Regions from separate parts of the Streptomyces sp. NPDC050264 genome, predicted to be linked through region 3. Evidence: riboswitches for the same ligand, from Rfam matches in the RefSeq annotation. Region 3 holds a riboswitch; each other region holds the start of a gene.
The links. A riboswitch is a leader RNA that binds a small molecule or an ion and turns the genes downstream of it on or off. The one in region 3 is predicted to bind thiamine pyrophosphate.
Positions count from the first base shown of each region.

Region 1: another riboswitch for thiamine pyrophosphate. It lies ahead of AB0J02_RS38945 (cytosine permease); the one in region 3 lies ahead of thiC (phosphomethylpyrimidine synthase ThiC).
Region 2: another riboswitch for thiamine pyrophosphate. It lies ahead of thiO (glycine oxidase ThiO); the one in region 3 lies ahead of thiC (phosphomethylpyrimidine synthase ThiC).

Region 1 is NZ_JBFAKV010000034.1:10,977-16,934, forward strand. It holds gene AB0J02_RS38925 (alanine--tRNA ligase-related protein) at 1-351, shown strand, start outside; gene AB0J02_RS38930 (DUF4097 family beta strand repeat-containing protein) at 348-992, opposite strand; gene AB0J02_RS38935 (hypothetical protein) at 1,458-1,859, shown strand; gene AB0J02_RS38940 (aspartate/glutamate racemase family protein) at 1,914-2,615, opposite strand; TPP riboswitch at 2,719-2,817, shown strand; gene AB0J02_RS38945 (cytosine permease) at 2,809-4,257, shown strand; gene AB0J02_RS38950 (alpha/beta hydrolase) at 4,417-5,112, shown strand; gene AB0J02_RS38955 (class I SAM-dependent methyltransferase) at 5,209-5,958, shown strand, end outside.
Region 2 is NZ_JBFAKV010000007.1:29,583-35,540, forward strand. It holds gene AB0J02_RS14085 (deoxyribonuclease IV) at 1-394, opposite strand, end outside; gene pknB (Stk1 family PASTA domain-containing Ser/Thr kinase) at 632-2,557, opposite strand; gene AB0J02_RS14095 (thiazole synthase) at 2,641-3,435, opposite strand; gene thiS (sulfur carrier protein ThiS) at 3,442-3,642, opposite strand; gene thiO (glycine oxidase ThiO) at 3,639-4,820, opposite strand; TPP riboswitch at 4,818-4,931, opposite strand; gene AB0J02_RS14110 (FAD-dependent oxidoreductase) at 5,171-5,958, shown strand, end outside.
Region 3 is NZ_JBFAKV010000003.1:440,764-446,721, forward strand. It holds gene AB0J02_RS07160 (helix-turn-helix domain-containing protein) at 1-57, shown strand, start outside; gene AB0J02_RS07165 (SsgA family sporulation/cell division regulator) at 158-625, shown strand; gene AB0J02_RS07170 (YibE/F family protein) at 695-2,068, opposite strand; TPP riboswitch at 2,140-2,304, shown strand; gene thiC (phosphomethylpyrimidine synthase ThiC) at 2,297-4,075, shown strand; gene AB0J02_RS07180 (hypothetical protein) at 4,160-5,038, opposite strand; gene AB0J02_RS07185 (metallophosphoesterase) at 5,222-5,958, opposite strand, start outside.

The sequences.
Region 1 (5,958 bases), on a different contig from region 3:
GGAAACACCGGCCGCGACTATGTGCTGCGGCGTCTGGTGCGCCGCGCCCTGACCGTCCTGTGGCGTGACGACCCCTCACGTCAACTGGGCGATCTCCCGGAGGAGTTGGTGTCACACACGCTGGACCACTTCCGCCAGACGATCGACCCGGACGAAGTGCGCCGGGTGCTCGTCGACGAGGAACGCCGGTTCGGCGGCCTGCTCCACCGCGGCCGGCAGGTACTGGCCCGGCCCCGCTTCCAGGGCCCGCTGGACGAGGAGGACCTGCACTACCTGCACGACACGCACGGTCTGCCCCGGGACCTGGTGCTGAGCCTGCGGCCCCAGCCGCAGAGCTCGGAAGGCCCCTAGTCGCGGGCGGCGCGCACGTCGCCGTTGACCGTGCCGAGTTCCATGGTGCGGCCGGTCCGGCCGGTGCTGTCGCCGCCCTCGGGAACCGTGATCACGGGGTGTCCGTTGTCCGTGGTCGCGGTCACCCGGTAGGCGGGGGAGTCGTGGGGGACGGAGACGTCCACCGAGCCGTTGACGGTCCGCGCGGAGACCTGGCGCGGGGCGGTGGCGGAGCCGAGCGTGACGTCGCCGTTGACGGTACGGGCCCGCAGCGCCGAAGCGCGCACCGCTTCCGTGCGGACCGACCCGTTCCGGGTCGTGAGCCGTACGGCGGCGTCGGCCCGTCCCGAACCGGTCAGCGTCACATCGCCGTTGACGGTGGTCAGGTCGAGCGGGCCCGTCACCCCGGCGACGTCGATGCCGGCGTTGCGGGCGGTGACCGTCACGGAGGTGCCGGCGGGCACGTCGATCTCCGGCATACGTGGACACGGCCGGTCGGGCCGGTCGTCGTCGCGGCACGAGAGGTCCAGGACCTGGGTGCTGCCGTGCCGGGACCAGTGGTGGGCGACGGCCGGGTCGACGCCCACCCGGTCACCGTCCGCGGGCCGCAGGCGCACTCCGTTGTCCGTGGTGATCGTCAGCCGCGGGTCGGAGGCCGCCAACTCGGCGTCTCCTGCGGGAGTCCGACCGTTTCCGTCACCCCCTGCGCACGCCGTCAGGAGAGGAATCGCCGCCAGCCCGACGATCACGTACCGGGCAGATGCCTTCGTCGCTGCCTTCATGCCGCTCGACTGCCCCGCGCCGTGCCCGGCAAGCACGCCCGCGCGGTGAAGTGAGGGTCCCCGCTCTCCGCCCGGTCGGCGGAGAGCGGGTGGCGAGCTCACTTCCGAACCCTCCCGGGAGGGACTCGGGGCGGACCGCCGCCGCACGAACTCCCCTGAACAGCGCGGATGAAACGTAAGCAGCCGCATTCGTGGCTCCCGCGGCGCCGTCGTTCGTCGGCAGCTCGCCGACATACAGCCGATACGCGGCACGAAAGAAGGGGGGCGTGCGTTGCCGGGTCGTGGGTAGGCGCACCGCACACGGGCTGCGACACGTGCGCGGCCCGCAGGGCTGAGGGGTCGAGGATGGAGCGAGCGCGGGCGAGTTTCCCGGCGCGTTGGGAAGACGGGGGCGTCCTGGTCGTCGATGTCGTCGGCGAGTTCGACGGCGCTGCCGCGACGGAGCTGTGCGGCCTGCTGGCACGCATGACAGGGACCGGGCAGCGGCTCTTCGTGGTGGACTTCGGGAAGGCCGGGCGCTGCGAGCCCGGCGTGATCCGGCAGTTCGTCCGGGCGACCTTGGAGACAAAGGCGGGCCCGGGCGACAGCTTCCTGGCCGTCGTCGCGAGCCCCGCCACGCGTCCCGCGCTGCACACCGAGGGCGCGGGCCGACTCGCGGGCGGCATCCACGACACCGTCACGGACGCCGTCGAGGCCTGCTGGGCCTCGGCCCCGGAGGAGTTGGGCGGAGCCGGCGTCCTGAACTGAGGGTCACTCGTCAGCGATACGGCGACGGTCCTGATCCCGGGTTGCCGGGGTCGTTCAGGGCGTGACGTCGCCCAACGCGATCCGCACCGCCGCCTCGGCGTGCAGCCGTGCCGTGGGGAAGACGGGGACCGGGCTGTCCTCGGCGCCGATCAGCAACTCGATCTCGGTGCAGCCCAGGACGACTCCTTCGGCGCCGGCGCCGACGAGCCGGGCGATGACGTCCTGATACGCGGCGCGCGACGCGTCGCGGACCTCGCCGAGGCACAACTCCTCGTAGATCACCCGGTGGACGAGCGCACGCCCGGCGGCGTCGGGGACGAGCACGTCGAGCCCGCACTGTTCGAGGCGGCCGCGGTAGAAGTCCTGCTCCATCGTGAACGCGGTGCCCAGCAGGCCGACCCGCTTCAGGCCGGCCGCGCGTACGGCGTCGGCCGTCGCGTCCGCCAGGTGGATCAGGGGGACGGCGGTGGCCGCCCGCACCTGGTCGGCCACCTTGTGCATCGTGTTGGTGCAGATGAGCAGCATGTCGGCGCCGGCCGCCTCCAGAGACCTGGCGGCCGCGGCGAGAATCTCTCCGGCCTCCGTCCAGCGGCCCTGGACCTGCAACCGTTCGATCTCGGCGAAGTCCACGGAGTACACCACGCACCGTGCCGAGTGCAGTCCGCCGAGCCGCTCCCGGGTCAGCTCGTTCAGCAGCCGGTAGTACTCCGCGGTCGACTCCCAGCTCATCCCGCCGATCAACCCGATGGTTCTCATCACGCGACTCTAATCGCAGGACCGGTTCGCGTTGCGGGGGAGCCCCCGCGCGAGGGGGCGCCGCCACCCCATGCCGACGCAGCGGCTACTGTTCGCACCGGTACTGCCCGACACGGGGTGCCCCGCGACAGCGAGGGCTGAGATCACACCCGTAGAACCTGAACCAGTTAGCACTGGCGGAGGGATGTCAGCGATGTCGATGTCGCACGCTTCCACGGACCCGCGCGCCGCCGAGCGGCAGGGCGCGGGCGCTTTCGACGGGCGCATGCCCACCGCGCCGGGGGACTGGCGCCCCGAGGCGCGGGGCATCGCCCCCGTCCCCGAGGACCACCGGTACGGCGGCGCCGGAAGGCTGTTCACCGTGTGGTTCGCGCCGAACCTGACGATGAGCGGCGTCTTCACCGGCACGGTCGGCATCGCCCTCGGCCTGGACTTCGCCACCGCGCTGGCCGCCGTGGTCCTGGGCACTGTGCTCGGCGCGGTGCCCACCGCGTACCTCGGTACGTGGGGCAGCCGCACCGGCGCGGGTCAACTCCCGCTCGCCCGGCTGGCGTTCGGCCGGGCGGTCGTCGTACCCGGCGCCCTGCAATGGCTCTCGTCCATCGCCTGGGACGCGCTCATCGGCCTGTTCGGCGGAGACGCGCTCGCCCGGCTCTGCGGCTGGCCGTTCTGGCTGGGGGCGCTGGTGATGATGGCGGCGCAGGGGGCGTTCGGCGCGCTGGGCTACGAGGCGATCCACCGGCTGCAGAAGTGGATGACGGCCGTCCTCGCGGTCGCCTTCTGCGCCCTGGCGCTGCGGCTGGCGCACGCAGGCGTCACGCCCGCGGGCCACGGTGGCGCACACGGCGCCGACCGCGTCGGCGCGTTCGCCCTGACCACCACCATCGCGCTGAGCCTGGCCGTCTCCTGGGCGCCGTACGCCAGCGACTTCAGCCGCTACCTGCCCCGCGCCACCTCACCGGCCCGCATGTTCTGGTGCACGCTGGCGGGCGTCGTCGTGTCCTTCACCGCCGTGCAGGCGCTCGGACTCTGGGGCGCCTCCGTCTTCACCGACCAGACCGCGCAGGGCGTCGACACGCTGCTGGGCGGCGGGGTGATCGGCTCGCTCGGGCTCCTCGCCGTGGCGCTGGCCGCGCTGTGCAGCAACGCGATGAACGACTACAGCGGCTCTCTCGCCCTGCAGGTGATCGGAGCCCGCCTGCCGCGCCCGCTCGCCGCCGCACTCGCCGCGCTCCTCGGGTACCCGCTGGTGCTGTGGATGCATGCCGCCGACACCGCCGCCCGTTTTCAGAACGTGCTCCTGTTCGTGGGGTACTGGATCCCCGGCTTCGTCGCCGTCGTCATCGTCGACTGGCTGGCCCGGGCCCGCGCGCGAGGTGGCGCCCGCCTCGACCTCGCCGAGGAGCAGACGCGTCAACAGCCGCTCCTGCCCGCACTGTTGGCGTTCCTCGCCGCGTTCGCCGCCACTGTCCCGTTCATGAACACGAGCCTCTTCGTCGGCCCCGTGGCCGAGGCGCTGCACGGCGCGGACCTCGGCTACTACGTCGCCTTCGTCACCGCGCTCGCCGTCTACGCGCCGATCAGGCTGCGAAAAAGGGGGTCGGGCGAAAAAGCGTTGGGCGGGGCTGCGGCGGACCGCTAGCTTCGTCGCGAGGCCTGGGCGTCGGGTGCCGCTGACGGCTGCAGAACCCGGGATCACCGGCCCGATGCGTGCCCGATACGGCGCAGCGGGACACCGTCCCGGTTCTGCTGTCGGCCAAGACGGTCGCGGCTTCGACGGCCCGGCCGTCAGGATCGTCCCATGCAGCCGGTCTTCGTCCTCGTGCACAGTCCGTCGGTGGGCCCCTCGACCTGGCACCCCGTGGCCGAGCGGCTGACCGCGGCGGGTCACCGGGTCCGGGTGCCGTCCCTGCTGCACATCGGCGCCGGGGCTCCGCCGTTCTGGCCCGGCATCGTCGATGCCGTCCGCGACGATCTCCGGCAGCTCCCCGCCGCCGACCCCGTCGTGCTGGTGGCGCACAGCAACGCGGGCCTGTTCCTCCCGGCGATCCGCGCGGGCCTCGACCACCCGGTGGCCGGCTCGGTGTTCGTCGACGCCGCGCTGCCGGACCGGATCGGGCCGACACCGGTCGCCCCACCCGAACTGCTGGAGTTCCTCCGCCCGATGGCGGTGGACGGCAGGCTGCCCCGCTGGACCGACTGGTGGGACGAGGCGGACATCGCTCCCATGTTCGCCGACGCGACGGTGCGGCGGACGGTCGTCGAGGAGCAGCCCACGCTGCCGCTGTCCTACTACGAGCAGCGCATCCCGGTCCCCGACGGCTGGGACGACCATCCGTGCTCCTACCTCCTCTTCGGCCCGCCGTACGAAGACCTTGCCGCCGAGGCGCGCGACCGCGGCTGGCGTGTGGCCTGCCTGCCGGGCGCCCACCTCCACCAGCTCGTCGACCCTGCCGGAACGGCCGGGCACCTCATCGACCTCGCCGGGCAGACGTGATCCGGACCTTGCGCGCCGAGCCTCGGGGAGCGGAACCTTCTTGCGTCCTGGGCAAGTCCTTATGCGTTACGGGCGTACATGCGTACCGTTGATCCCATGACGCACCACGTATCCGCAGGTCACGGCCCTCATGGGCACCAGGACTCCCACGCGCACGCGCACGACACCGAGCAGCCTCGGGACGACCTCGCGCAGATCCTCGATCTCGATGCCGAGTTGTTCGCCGCCTACCTCGACTCCGTGCACCGCAAGATCGCGGAACTGTCGGAAGGCGGCGTCCGGCACATCGTGGACCTCGGCGCCGGCAGCGGCACGGGCACCTTCGGGCTGCTGCGACAGTTTCCCGACGCCCGGGTCACCGCCGTCGACAGCTCCGCCGACATGCTGGAACAGCTGACCCGGACCGCTGCCGCCAGGAACCTCGCCGCGCGCGTGCGCCCGGTACTGGCCGACGCCGGGGAGAGCCTCCCGGGCGTCAGCGACGCGGACCTCGTCTGGGCCTCGGCGTCCCTGCACCACCTGGACGATCCCGCCGCGGCCATGGACGTCATCTTCGCCGCGCTGCGCCCCGGCGGGCTCCTGGCCGTCGCCGAACTGGACGGTCAGCCCTACTTCCTGCCCGAGGACGCCGTGCCCGACCGCCCGGGCCTGGAAGCCCGGTGCCGCACCGCGCTGACGGCCCTCCACGCCGAACAGGTACCTCACCTGGGATCCGACTGGGGCCCCGTCCTGGCGGCGGCCGGTTTCGGCATCGAGTACGAGCAGACCGAGCAGCTGCGGCTGGACGCCGACAGCGCGCTGCCCGAGAGCGCCGGGCAGTACGCGTACCTCGTCCTGCGCCGCATC
Region 2 (5,958 bases), on a different contig from region 3:
CGGTCGCGGAGCCGGTGTGCACGACGACGCCCAGGGCACCGATGGCGCGGGCGCGGCGCAGGGAGTGCCGCAGCGACTCGACGCTCTTCTCTGCGGTGGCCTCGGTGTGCGAACCGAAGTTGATCAGGTACGGGGCATGGACGTAGGCCGGAATGTTCTCTGCGGCGCAATGGGCGCGGAACCGGTCGTCCTGCTGGGGGTTGCCGGGGGGTGTGGCCCAGCCTCGGGGGTTGGCCACGAAGACCTGTACCGTCTCGGCCTTGACGTCCTCGGCGTAGGAGAGCCCTATGGAGGCGAGGCCGCCGGCGACGGGGATGTGGCCGCCGATGGGGTTGCGGGTGCGGATGTTGCTGTTCACCCGGTCCAGGGTGTCATGGGTCCGGGGGTGTGCCATGAAGGGAGGGTGGCCGTCCGGGCGTGCGTCGGCGGCCATGCGTTTCGCTTCGGTAGGTGTCGGGGTGGGCCCAGTGCCGCTCGGGGTAGGTCCGTGCTCGCCATCTTGATGGCCTCGCCCATTGCTTCGGCCGGCGCTGCCGCGTGCCGCTGTGCTGGGCGCGCACATACCGCGACCGGCCCCTCCCGTCTCGTACGTGTCTGAACGCCGGCCCACCCCGGCGGTTGAGGAGTGGGGCTAGCGGATCGTGATTTTGATGGTGGAGCCCTTGGGGGCTTCGTCGCCGCCCTCGACGGACTGGCTCTTCACCGTGTCGCCGAAGAGGCCCAGGATGCCGCGGTCGTCGTCGACTTCGAACCCGGCTCCCTCCAGCTTGGCGTGGGCGTCGTCGACGCTCATGCCCGTGACGTCCGGGACCTCGACCATCGGGGGGCCCTTGGAGATCGTCAGCCGTACCGTGTCGCCCTCGGCGAGTTGGCCCTCGCCGGGGGACTGGCGGGCCACGTCGCCCTTGTCCTCGTCGGAGTTGACCCGCTCCGTATTGATCTCCGCCTTCAGGCCCGCCTCCTCGAGTTCGGACACGGCGTCGTCCTCGGACTCGCCCGTGACGTCGGGGACGTCTACCGGCGCGCCCTTGGAGACGACCAGAGCGATCGCGGAACCGGAGTTGCGGGTCTCGCCCGCCTCCGGGTCCGTGCTGATCACGGAGCCCTTGGAAACGTCTTCGCTGAACGCCTTGGTGATCATGCCCGGCTGCAGGCCGCGGTTCTTCAGGTCGCTCTTCGCCGTCGCGAGGGGCGTGCCCTCGAGGTCGGGGACCTTGACCGTCTTCGGGCCCTTGGACACCGTCAGGTTCACCGTGCCGTCGTCACGGATGCGGGCGTTCGCCTCCGGGTCCGTGTCCATGACGGTGCCGCGCTTGTACGTGTCGCTGTACTTGTACGTGGTCCTGCCGCCCGGCCGGAGGCCCGCCTCGTCGAGACGCTGCTTCGCCTGCGCCTCTGTCTTGGCCAGCAGGCGCGGGACCTCGGTGAACTGGCCCGAGTTGATGTACCAGACGCCCGCGCCGACACCGAGGACCAGGAGGATCGCCGCGATGATCGCGAACGTTCCGCCCCGCGGACGGCCGCCCCTGCGGCGCGCGGGGGCGGGAGCCGGTGGTGCCGGTGGCGGTGTCCGCAGGATGCTCGTGCGGTTGAGCCGGTCCTCTTCCGCCGGCAGCGGGAGCTGCACCGCGCGCGGGATCACGCTCGTACGGTCGTCCGCACCCGCGTGTTCCATGTCCCGGGCCTGCGGCGGTGCCGCGTCCAACTGGGCCTCGGTCAGCGCGGATCGGGCTTCCCGTACGTGGGCGAGGAGCGCCACGGCGTCGTGCGGGCGGACCTGCACGGCGCGGGCGGTGGCCGACGCGACCAGCTCGTCGAGGGCGAAGGGGAGTCCGGGTACGGCCGCGGAGGGTGGCGGGACGTCCTCGTTGAGGTGCTTGTAGAGGACCTGGGCCGGGGTGTCGCCGGAGTGCGGTTTGCCGCCCGTCAGCATCTCGTAGAGGACCACTCCGCACGCGTAGACGTCCACGGCGGGTGTCGTCGTGCCGTCCTCGATCTGCTCAGGCGCCAGGTACGAGACCGTGCCGAGGACCGTGCCCGTGGTGTTCGTGACCGTGTCCACCGCGCGGACCAGGCCGAAGTCCGCGACCTTCACCCGGCCGTCGTCCCCTATCAGGACGTTCTCCGGCTTCATGTCGCGGTGCACGAAGCCCGCGCGGTGCGCCGCTCCGAGCGCGGCGAGCACCGGCTCCAGGATGTCCAGGGCCGCCCGGGGCCTCAGCGCACCGCGGTCGCGCAGGACGTCACGGAGCGTGCAGCCCGCGATGTACTCCATCGCCAGGTAGACGTACGCGCCCTCGGCCCCCTGGTCGAAGACGCCCACGACGTTCGGGTGCGAGAGACGGGCCACCGACTTCGCCTCGCGGATGAAACGCTCGACGAACGTCGCGTCCGCCGCCAGCGAAGGGTGCATCACCTTGAGCGCGAGGACGCGGTCGAGGCGAGTGTCCACGGCCCGGTAGACCGTGGCCATCCCGCCGACCGCGATGCGGGCGTCGATGCGGTACCGGCCGTCGAGCACATGCCCGAGCAACGGGTCCTGAAGGGTCGTGTCCACGCAAGGGAGTCTACGAGGAGTGACGGACAGGGCCCGCGCCCGCTGCGGGACCGGGCCCGTACTGCAGCAGAGCTGTGACCCTGTCAGAAGGCCGGGCGCTCGGGGTCGAGGTGGGCCCGGCCCTGTGTGGGCGAGGAGGCCTCGGCGAAGTGGCGCTTGGGTATGCGGCCCGCGCGGTACGCGAGCCGGCCCGCCTCCACCGCGTGCCGCATGCCCTCGGCCATGAGTACCGGCTCCTGGGCCCGGGTCACCGCCGAGGCGAGCATCACACCCGCGCAGCCCAGCTCCATGGCGAGGGCCACGTCGGAGGCGGTCCCCGCGCCCGCGTCCAGGATCACCGGCACGCGCGCGTGCTCGACGATCAGCTGGAAGTTGTGCGGGTTGCGGATGCCGAGCCCGGAGCCGATGGGGGAGCCGAGCGGCATGATCGCCGCGCAGCCCACGTCCTCCAGTCTGCGGGCCAGGACCGGGTCGTCGTTGGTGTAGGGCAGCACGGTGAAGCCGTCGTCGACCAGGGTCTCGGCGGCGTCCAGGGTCTCGATCGGGTCGGGCAGGAGTGTGCGCTCGTCGGCGATCACTTCGAGCTTGACGAGGTTCGTGCCGAGCGCCTCGCGCGCGAGGCGGGCCGTGAGGACCGCTTCTCCCGCCGTGAAGCAGCCCGCTGTGTTGGGCAGCACCTGGATGTTGAGTTTTTCCAGGACGGACAGGACCGAGCCGTGCACCGTCGCGTTCACGCGGCGCATCGCCACGGTGGTGAGTTCGGTGCCGGAGGCGGTCAGGGCGCGTTCCAGGATGTCGAGGCTCGGGGCACCTCCCGTGCCCATGATGAGGCGCGAGGAGTAGGTGGTGCCCGCGAGGACGAAAGCGTCGTCGGCCATGGCGGGTCAGCCTCCTTGTACGGCGGTGAGGACTTCGACGCGGTCGCCTTCGGAGAGCGCCGTCGCGGACCACTGGGTACGCGGGACGACGGTCTCGTTGAGGGCGGCGGCGACGCCGGAGTGGGCCGTGGTGAGTGTGGTGACGAGCGCTTCGAGGGTGGTCTCGGTGGTCACCGCGCGCGGCTCACCGTTGACGGATACGTTCATGCGGGCTGCTCCAAGGAGGCGCTGTTGCTGCGTTCGGAGAACCGCCCGGGAGTGAACGGCCGGGCCTCTTCCGGGAGTTCGCCGGTGGTCAGGACCTGCGCCATGGCGTCGCCGGTGACCGGCGTGAGCAGGACGCCGTTGCGGTAGTGGCCGGTGGCCAGGAGGAGGCCCGGCAGGGTCGTCGGGCCGAGGAGCGGGGCGTTGTCGGGCGAGCCGGGGCGCAGGCCCGCGCAGGTCTCCGTCAGGGGCAGTTCCGTGATGCCGGGGACGAGTTCGTGCGCGTCCCTCAGGAGTTCGTAGACCCCGCCCGCCGTGACCGTGGTGTCCCAGCCGAGCTCCTCGCTGGTGGCGCCCACGACGAGTTCGCCGTTGACGCGCGGCACCAGGTAGAGGTGGCTGCCGCGGACGACCGCGCGGACCGTGCGGCTCAGGAACGGCGCGTACTGCCGGGGCACCGTCAGCCGCAGGACCTGGCCCTTGACCGGGCGGACGGGCGGCACCACCTCGTCCGGGACCCCGGCGAGGCGACCACTGAGGCTGCCCGCCGCGAGCACGACCTGGTCGGCCGCGAGTTCGGTGCCGTCGGCGAGGACCACGCCGCGCGCCCGGTCCCGTACGACAGAGAGCCGCTCGGCCCGGGCCCGATGGAAGTCCACGCCCGCCCGCTCGCAGGCCGTCACAAGAGCACCCGCGAGCCTTCTCGGGTCGATCTGGTGGTCGCCGTCGACCCGCAGGCCCCCGCGCACGCCCGGCGCGAGCATCGGCTCCAGACGGCGGCAGTCGCGGCCCGACAGCCACTCGGACTCCAGGCCCGACTTCGTCTGCAGCGCGTGCAGTTCACGCAAGTGCGCCCGGTCGTCCGCGTCCAGCGCGACCGCCAGCGTGCCGCACGCGCGGTAGCCGAGGTCCTGCCCCGAGGCCTCGGACAGCTCGGCCGCGAACCGCGGATAGCGGCGCGCGGACTCGACGTTCAGACCGAGCAAGGTCTCTTCGCCGTAATGGAGTTCGGTGACCGCGGCCAGCATGCCGGCCGCCACCCGGGCGGCCCCGCCACCCGGCTCGGGATCCACCACCGCGACGGACAGACCGCGCTGCGCGGCCCTCCACGCGGTGACCAGACCGATGATTCCGCCCCCGACGACCAGGACATCGGTGGCTTTGAGCGGAGTACGCGACATGGGCGTCCAGCCCCTCCCTTCGCCGGCATGACCCGGATCAGGTTCGTACGGTCGGAGGCCGCTGCAGCCTCCCTCTCAGCCCGCTGCGTACGGGCTCCCGCGAGTGCTTTACGTCGGCCACCCTAACGCGTGCGCGCGACCCTCAGTAGGGGAGCCCGCGCCCATGGCCCGTGGCCCGGCGGCGTTTGATCTCTAAACCGGTGACACGTGTGCAGGACGTCACGGCGCGGGAGTGGTCCGCGCCGCTGACTGGCGCAAGATCAGGTGCCTAAGGTGATCCTGTGAGCGAGCAGCGGAGCGGTAACGGGACACCCACAGGGCAGCGGCACGTCGTCATCGTCGGCGCGGGAATGGCCGGCGTGCAGACCGCCGTGGCTTTGCGCGAACAGGGATTCTCCGGCGCCGTCACGCTGCTCGGCGCGGAACCGCACCAGCCCTACGACCGGCCGCCGCTGTCCAAGGCCGTGCTGCTCGGCAAGGCCGACGGCTCCGCGTTCGACGTGGACTTCGAGGCGCTCGGCGTCACCCTGCAGGTGGGTCGCGAGGTCACGGGGGTGCGCCCCGGGGACCACGCGCTGGACACGGCCGAGGGAGCCGTCCCCTACGACGTGCTGGTCGTCGCCACCGGCGCCGAACCGATCCGGCTGCCTGGCGCGGACGCCGTTCCTGGCGTCCACGTGCTGCGCACCCTCGACGACGCCGAGCGGCTGCGGACCGTCCTCTCCGGGCAGCGCGACGTGGTGGTCGTGGGCGCCGGGTGGATCGGCGCCGAGTTCGCCACCGCCGCCCGCGAGGCCGGCTGCCGCGTCACCGTCGTGGAGGCGGCCGAGCGGCCGCTCGTCGGGGCGCTGCCCGCCGAGGTCGCGGCGCCCATGACTGCCTGGTACGCGGACGCGGGGGTCCAACTGCGCACGCGCGCACGTGTGGAGCGCGTCGAACCGGGGGCCGTGGTCCTCGACGACGGGACGCGGCTGCCCGCCGAAGCGGTCGTCGTCGGTATCGGGGCCCGCCCGGCCACCCGCTGGCTGGACGGCTCCGGCATCGACCTGGGCGACCACGGCGAAGTGGTCGCGGACGCGAGCCTGCGGACCTCCGTGCCCGACGTGTACGCCGTGGGTGACTGCTCGTCCTTCCCCTC
Region 3 (5,958 bases):
CTTCAGGACGAGATCGGAAGCCTGGTAGGGACACTCGCCTTCTCTATCAGCATCTGAAAACTCACTCCTTGTGATCCTCCGTGTACGTTGAGCAAGATGCCAGCAGTGTCGGGAAGGTCGTTCCTGGCCAATCGACGGCAAGTTGACGGGGTAGGCGATGCGCGAGTCGGTACAAGCAGTTCAGGCAGAAATCATGATGAGCTTCCTCGTCTCCGAGGAGCTCTCGTTCCGCATCCCGGTGGAGCTCCGGTACGAGTCCGCGGATCCGTACGCGGTGCGGCTCACCTTCCATCTCCCCGGGGACGCGCCGGTGACCTGGGCGTTCGGCCGGGAGCTCCTCGTCGACGGGGTCAACGGCGCCACGGGTGACGGTGATGTGCGGATCTCCCCCGTCGAGCTCGCGGACGGTGGCGGGGCCGGTGAAATGCCGGGCGAGGTGCACATCCGGCTCCAGGTGGGCAGCGATCAGGCGCTGTTCCGGGCCGGGGTGGCGCCCCTCATCGCGTTCCTCGACCGCACGGACAAGCTCGTACCGCTCGGCCAGGAGCAGGCACTGGCCGACTACGAGGCCGAACTCGACGAGGCACTCGACCGGATCCTCGGCGAGGAGCAGAACGCCGGCTGACCGCCGGGCGGGCAGGGCAGTTGACGTAACGCTTCAGCAGCGCGGTGCACCCGAGCCGTTCCGCGCCGCTCAGCGTTTGCGTCGCCGCCCCCTGCCGCCACGCCCAGGCGCGGCCTGCGCGGGCTCGTGGGAGCCCGTCCGGTCCGCGGAGACCACCAGCGCGGCGAGAGCGGTGGTCACCGGCACCGAGGCCACCAGGCCGATCGAGCCGACCAGTGTGCGCACGATCTCCTCGGCCACCAACTCGCTGTTGGCCACGTCGGTCACGCTGCTCTGCGCGATCGAGAAGAGCAGCAGCAGGGGCAGCGCCGCGCCCGCGTACGCGAGCACCAGGGTGTTGACGACGGACGCGATGTGGTCGCGGCCGATCCGGATGCCCGCCCGGTACAGACCGCGCCAGCCCATCGTCGGATTGGCCGCGTGCAGCTCCCACACGGCCGACGTCTGCGTCACCGTCACGTCGTCCAGGACGCCGAGCGAGCCGATGATGACACCGGCGAGCAGCAGGCCGCTCATGTCGATGTGCGGGTACAGGCCGTGGATCAGCCCGGTGTTGTCGTCCGTGTTGCCGGTCAGTGCCGCCCAGCCGATGAACAGTGAGCCCAACAGGCCGATCAGCAGCAGCGATACGAGGGTGCCGAGCACGGCGACCGAGGTCCGGGCCGACAGGCCGTGACACATGTAGAGCGCGATCAGCATGATCGCGCTGGCTCCGACGACCGCCACCACCAAAGGGTTGGAGCCTTGCAGGATCGCCGGGAGGATGAAGAACGTCAGCACCATGAAGCTGACCGCGAGCGCGACCAGCGCCATGACGCCCCGCAGACGGCCGACCACGACCACGGCCACGGCGAAGATCCCGGCGAGCAGCGCCATGGGGAACTTCCGGTTCGCATCGGTGACCGAGTACTGCAGGTTCTCCGGGGCGTCGGGCGCGTAGGCGACGATCACCTGCTGGCCCTCGCGCAACTGCCGTGGCGAGTCCGGCTGGACGACCTCCTTGAACGTACGGCCCTTGTCCTTGCCGGTGTCGACCCGGATCGTCGCGTTCTCGCAGGTGCCGGTGGCCTGTTGCTGGGCGGAGGAGCCCTCGGCCGTGGAGGTGTCGCCGGTCGGGGTGTCACCCGAGGCGTTCACGGACTTGCAGTCGACCTTCTCGACCCGGGTGACCGTGGCCTGCTGGGTCTGACGGTCGAAGCCGACACCGGTGCGTTCGTGCGCGGGTGCGCCTCCGGGCCACAGCACCGCGAGACCGACGACGACCGCGACGGAGAACGGCACCAGGATCGCCGCGATGACCTTGCGCAGATGCTGGGAGACGGGCGCGGCGGGGCCGTGGTTGTGGGAATGGCCGTGTCCGTGGTCGCCGCTCCCTGCGCCCGACCGGCCCGGTCCGTGCGGTGGCTGGGGCGGCGGAGGCGGAGGCTGCTGCGTCGTGGTCACCGCCCGATCATCGCAAGAACGGCAGGGGCCCTCTGTTCAACGCGTCCGAAGGGACGCTAGCGTGGAGGCACCTTTGCAAACGCGGGAGCTCGGAGCACCGGGCTGAGAGGGCGCTGACCTTCGTCCCAGCGTGTTTCACGTGAAACAGCGTGGAGCACCGACGACGAATATCGCTGCGTCGACCGCCGAACCTGTTACCGGGTAATGCCGGCGTAGGGAGTAGGTCTCATGACCACAACGGACGCACGCACGCCTGCCTCCAGCAGCTCTGAGCCGGAGGCCGGGAAGTCCACCGGCTGGCACAAGGGGTATGTCCAGGGCTCGCGCCCCGACCTCCAGGTGCCGGTCCGCCAGGTGCACCTCACCAACGGCCAGGCCGTCACGCTGTACGACACCTCCGGCCCGTACACCGATCCGACCGTCGACACCGATGTCCGCAGGGGACTCGCGCCCCTCCGGGAGAACTGGATCATCGCCCGCGGCGACACCGAGGAGTACGCGGGCCGGCCCGCCCGCCCCGAGGACGACGGGATCAAGCACACCTCACCGCGCGGCGGACTGCGCAACCTCGACGCGGTCTTCCCGGGCCGCCCGCGCCAGCCGCGGCGCGGCAGGACCGGCGAGCCCGTGACCCAACTCGCGTACGCCAGGCGGGGGGAGATCACCCCGGAGATGGAGTACGTGGCCATCCGGGAGAACGTGGCCCCCGAGGTGGTACGCGAGGAGATCGCGGCGGGCCGCGCGGTCCTGCCCGCCAACGTGAACCACCCGGAGATCGAGCCGATGATCATCGGCAAGCGGTTCCTGGTGAAGGTGAACGCCAACATCGGCAACTCCGCGGTCACCTCGTCCATCGAGGAAGAGGTGGACAAGATGACATGGGCGACCCGCTGGGGCGCCGACACCGTCATGGACCTCTCCACCGGCCGCAACATCCACACCACGCGTGAATGGGTGCTGCGCAACTCCCCCGTGCCTATCGGTACCGTGCCGCTCTACCAGGCCCTCGAAAAGGTCGACGGCAAGGCCGAGGAGCTGACCTGGGAGATCTACAAGGACACGGTCATCGAGCAGGCCGAGCAGGGCGTCGACTACATGACGGTCCACGCCGGCGTCCGCCTCCCGTACGTCCCGCTGACCGCCGACCGCAAGACCGGCATTGTTTCGCGCGGCGGTTCGATCATGGCCGCGTGGTGTCTCGCGCACCACAAGGAGAGCTTCCTCTACGAGAACTTCGAGGAGCTGTGCTCCATCCTCGCGGCGTACGACGTCACGTACTCGCTCGGCGACGGCCTGCGCCCCGGCTCCATCGCGGACGCCAACGACGAGGCGCAGTTCGCGGAGCTCAGGACGCTCGGCGAACTCAACTCCATCGCCAAGCGGCACGGTGTGCAGACGATGATCGAGGGACCGGGCCATGTCCCGATGCACAAGATCAAGGAGAACATCGACCTTCAGCAGGAGATCTGCGAGGAGGCGCCGTTCTACACGCTCGGCCCGCTGACCACGGACATCGCCCCCGCGTACGACCACATCACGTCCGGGATCGGCGCCGCGATGATCGCCTGGTGGGGCACGGCGATGCTCTGCTACGTCACGCCCAAGGAGCACCTGGGCCTGCCCGACCGTGACGACGTGAAGACCGGTGTCATCACGTACAAGATCGCGGCCCATGCGGCGGACCTCGCCAAGGGGCATCCGGGCGCGCAGGACTGGGACGACGCGCTCTCCGACGCCCGCTTCGAGTTCCGCTGGGAGGACCAGTTCAACCTGGCTCTCGACCCGGACACGGCACGGGAGTTCCATGACGAGACGCTCCCCGCCGAACCGGCGAAGACCGCGCACTTCTGCTCGATGTGCGGCCCGAAGTTCTGCTCCATGAAGATCTCGCACGACATCCGGCGTGAGCACGGCTCGACGAAGGACGAGGTCGAGGCGGGCATGGAGCAGAAGTCGAAGGAGTTCGCCGAGGCGGGCAACCGCGTCTATCTGCCGCTCGCCGACTGACCGGCGTGCGCGCCTGACCGAGGGCTCGGGGCCCACGCGGTGCGCCCCGAGCCCTCGGTCACGGCCCCCTGCCCCGCCCGGGTGTCAGTCGGGCTGGTGCTCGGGGCCACCGAAGTCCGGGCTCGTGAAGTCCGGGCTGGAGAAGCCGGCGCGCTGTCCCGTGGCGGTACCTCCGCCGTCGGGACTGCTGAACCCCGGCCTGTTGTAGCCGAGGTGGGGCATGCGGCCGGTCGAGCCGCCGCCCCGGCCGCCGAGCGGCGCTCCGCCTCCCGGGGGGCCCGCCAGGGCGTCCCGCAGGAACGGCATGATGCCGCGCTCGAGGAGTACTTTGCCCCACGCGTCTCTGGCGCGCGCGACCTCCTCGTTGGCTTCGCCGTGGGCGCTTGCCTGGAGTGAGGTCGACCCGTTGCGCAGGGCCGTCAGGAGCAGGCACACCGCCGCGACGAGGATGCACGCCGCGGCGAGCGCGCCGAAGACCCATCCGACCGACAGCAGGGTGTCGGCGAAGTCCGGCGGTGGGTTGAGCATCTTCAGGATGAAGCCGACCAGCAGGAAGATCGCTGCCGCGGTCCCGGCGAGGACCGGGGCGAGCACGACGGCGACCGCGGCGACACCGGGCCCGGTGGTCTCCGCGACCTCGCCCACGGTGGCGGCGAAGCCCATCGAGCTGCCGCCGGAATCGGCCTGGCCGGCGCTGCCTCCTTCACGTGGCGGACGGACGGGCCGCGGGGCGTCACGCAGTTCCTCACGGACCTTGACGTAATGCTGGTACTCCGTGGCGGCCGCCGTGCTGATCAACGCGGCGGCGTTGAGCGCCATGGTGCGCAGTTGTTCGGGGTTGAGCCGCTGGCCCACTGTGGCGGGATCAGGTTGGTTCGGTGCGGTACGCAGAGCCTCATCAAGGATCCGCTCGAACTCGGGGCGGTCCTCGTTCAGCAAATGCGGAGCGCTGTTCATGTGCATCCCCCGATGCTCCGTAGGGCTTGGTGGCTCGCATGGTTACGAGCCGTCGGGCAGAAACGGAGGGGAGCCTGCTACGGATAAGCCGATGGTAGAGCGGTCACGGCAGGCGGTGACAGGGGGTTTCCGGAAATTGCCCCCGCTGCCTGTCGGATCCTCCACTTACCGCGCCTGCCCGATGAACTGTCAGATATCCATGGGGAGTTGCTGGACCAGCAGCTTTCCGGCCATGGTCACGCCGCCGTCCATCGCGAGGGCCAGTCCGCCCGCGTACACATGAGGTCCTTCGACCACGGGCCCGCTGTCCTCGCCGTCGGCGTCCTCGGTGCCGACCTCGCCCAGCAGGTACGGGATCGGGCTGTGGCCGTGCACGACGCGCGAGCCCCCGTAGGCGCCGAGGAGTTCGCGGACGGCTCCGGGGCCCGATTCCTCGTCCCGGAACGCGAAGCGCTTGGTCAGCTTGCGGAACAGGTCCCAGCACTCGTCCGCGTCGTTGCGCGTGAGGGTCTCGCGGATCGTGTCGTTGACCGCCTCGATGGAGTCGCCGTAGTCGAGGTAGGCCGTCGTGTCGGAGTGCATGAGCAGGTGGTCGTCCTCGATCTCGATCGCGTCGAGCCGGGACATCCACTGCAGATGCACGTCCTGGAGGCGGTCCATGTCGGACTTCTGGCCGCCGTTGAGCAACCAGGCCGCCTGGAAGGTGGCGGTGCCCGCCCCGGAGTTGACGGGGGTGTCGCCGAACCGCTTCGCGCCGAGCAGCAGCAGTTCGTGGTTGCCCATGAGCGCCTTGCAGTAGCCGCCCGCCGCGGCCGCCTCGGCGCTCAGCCGCATCACGAGGTCGATGACACCGATCCCGTCGGGCCCGCGGTCGGTGAAGTCGCCGAGGAACCACAGGCGCGCGTTACCCGCCGCCCAGGTGCCCT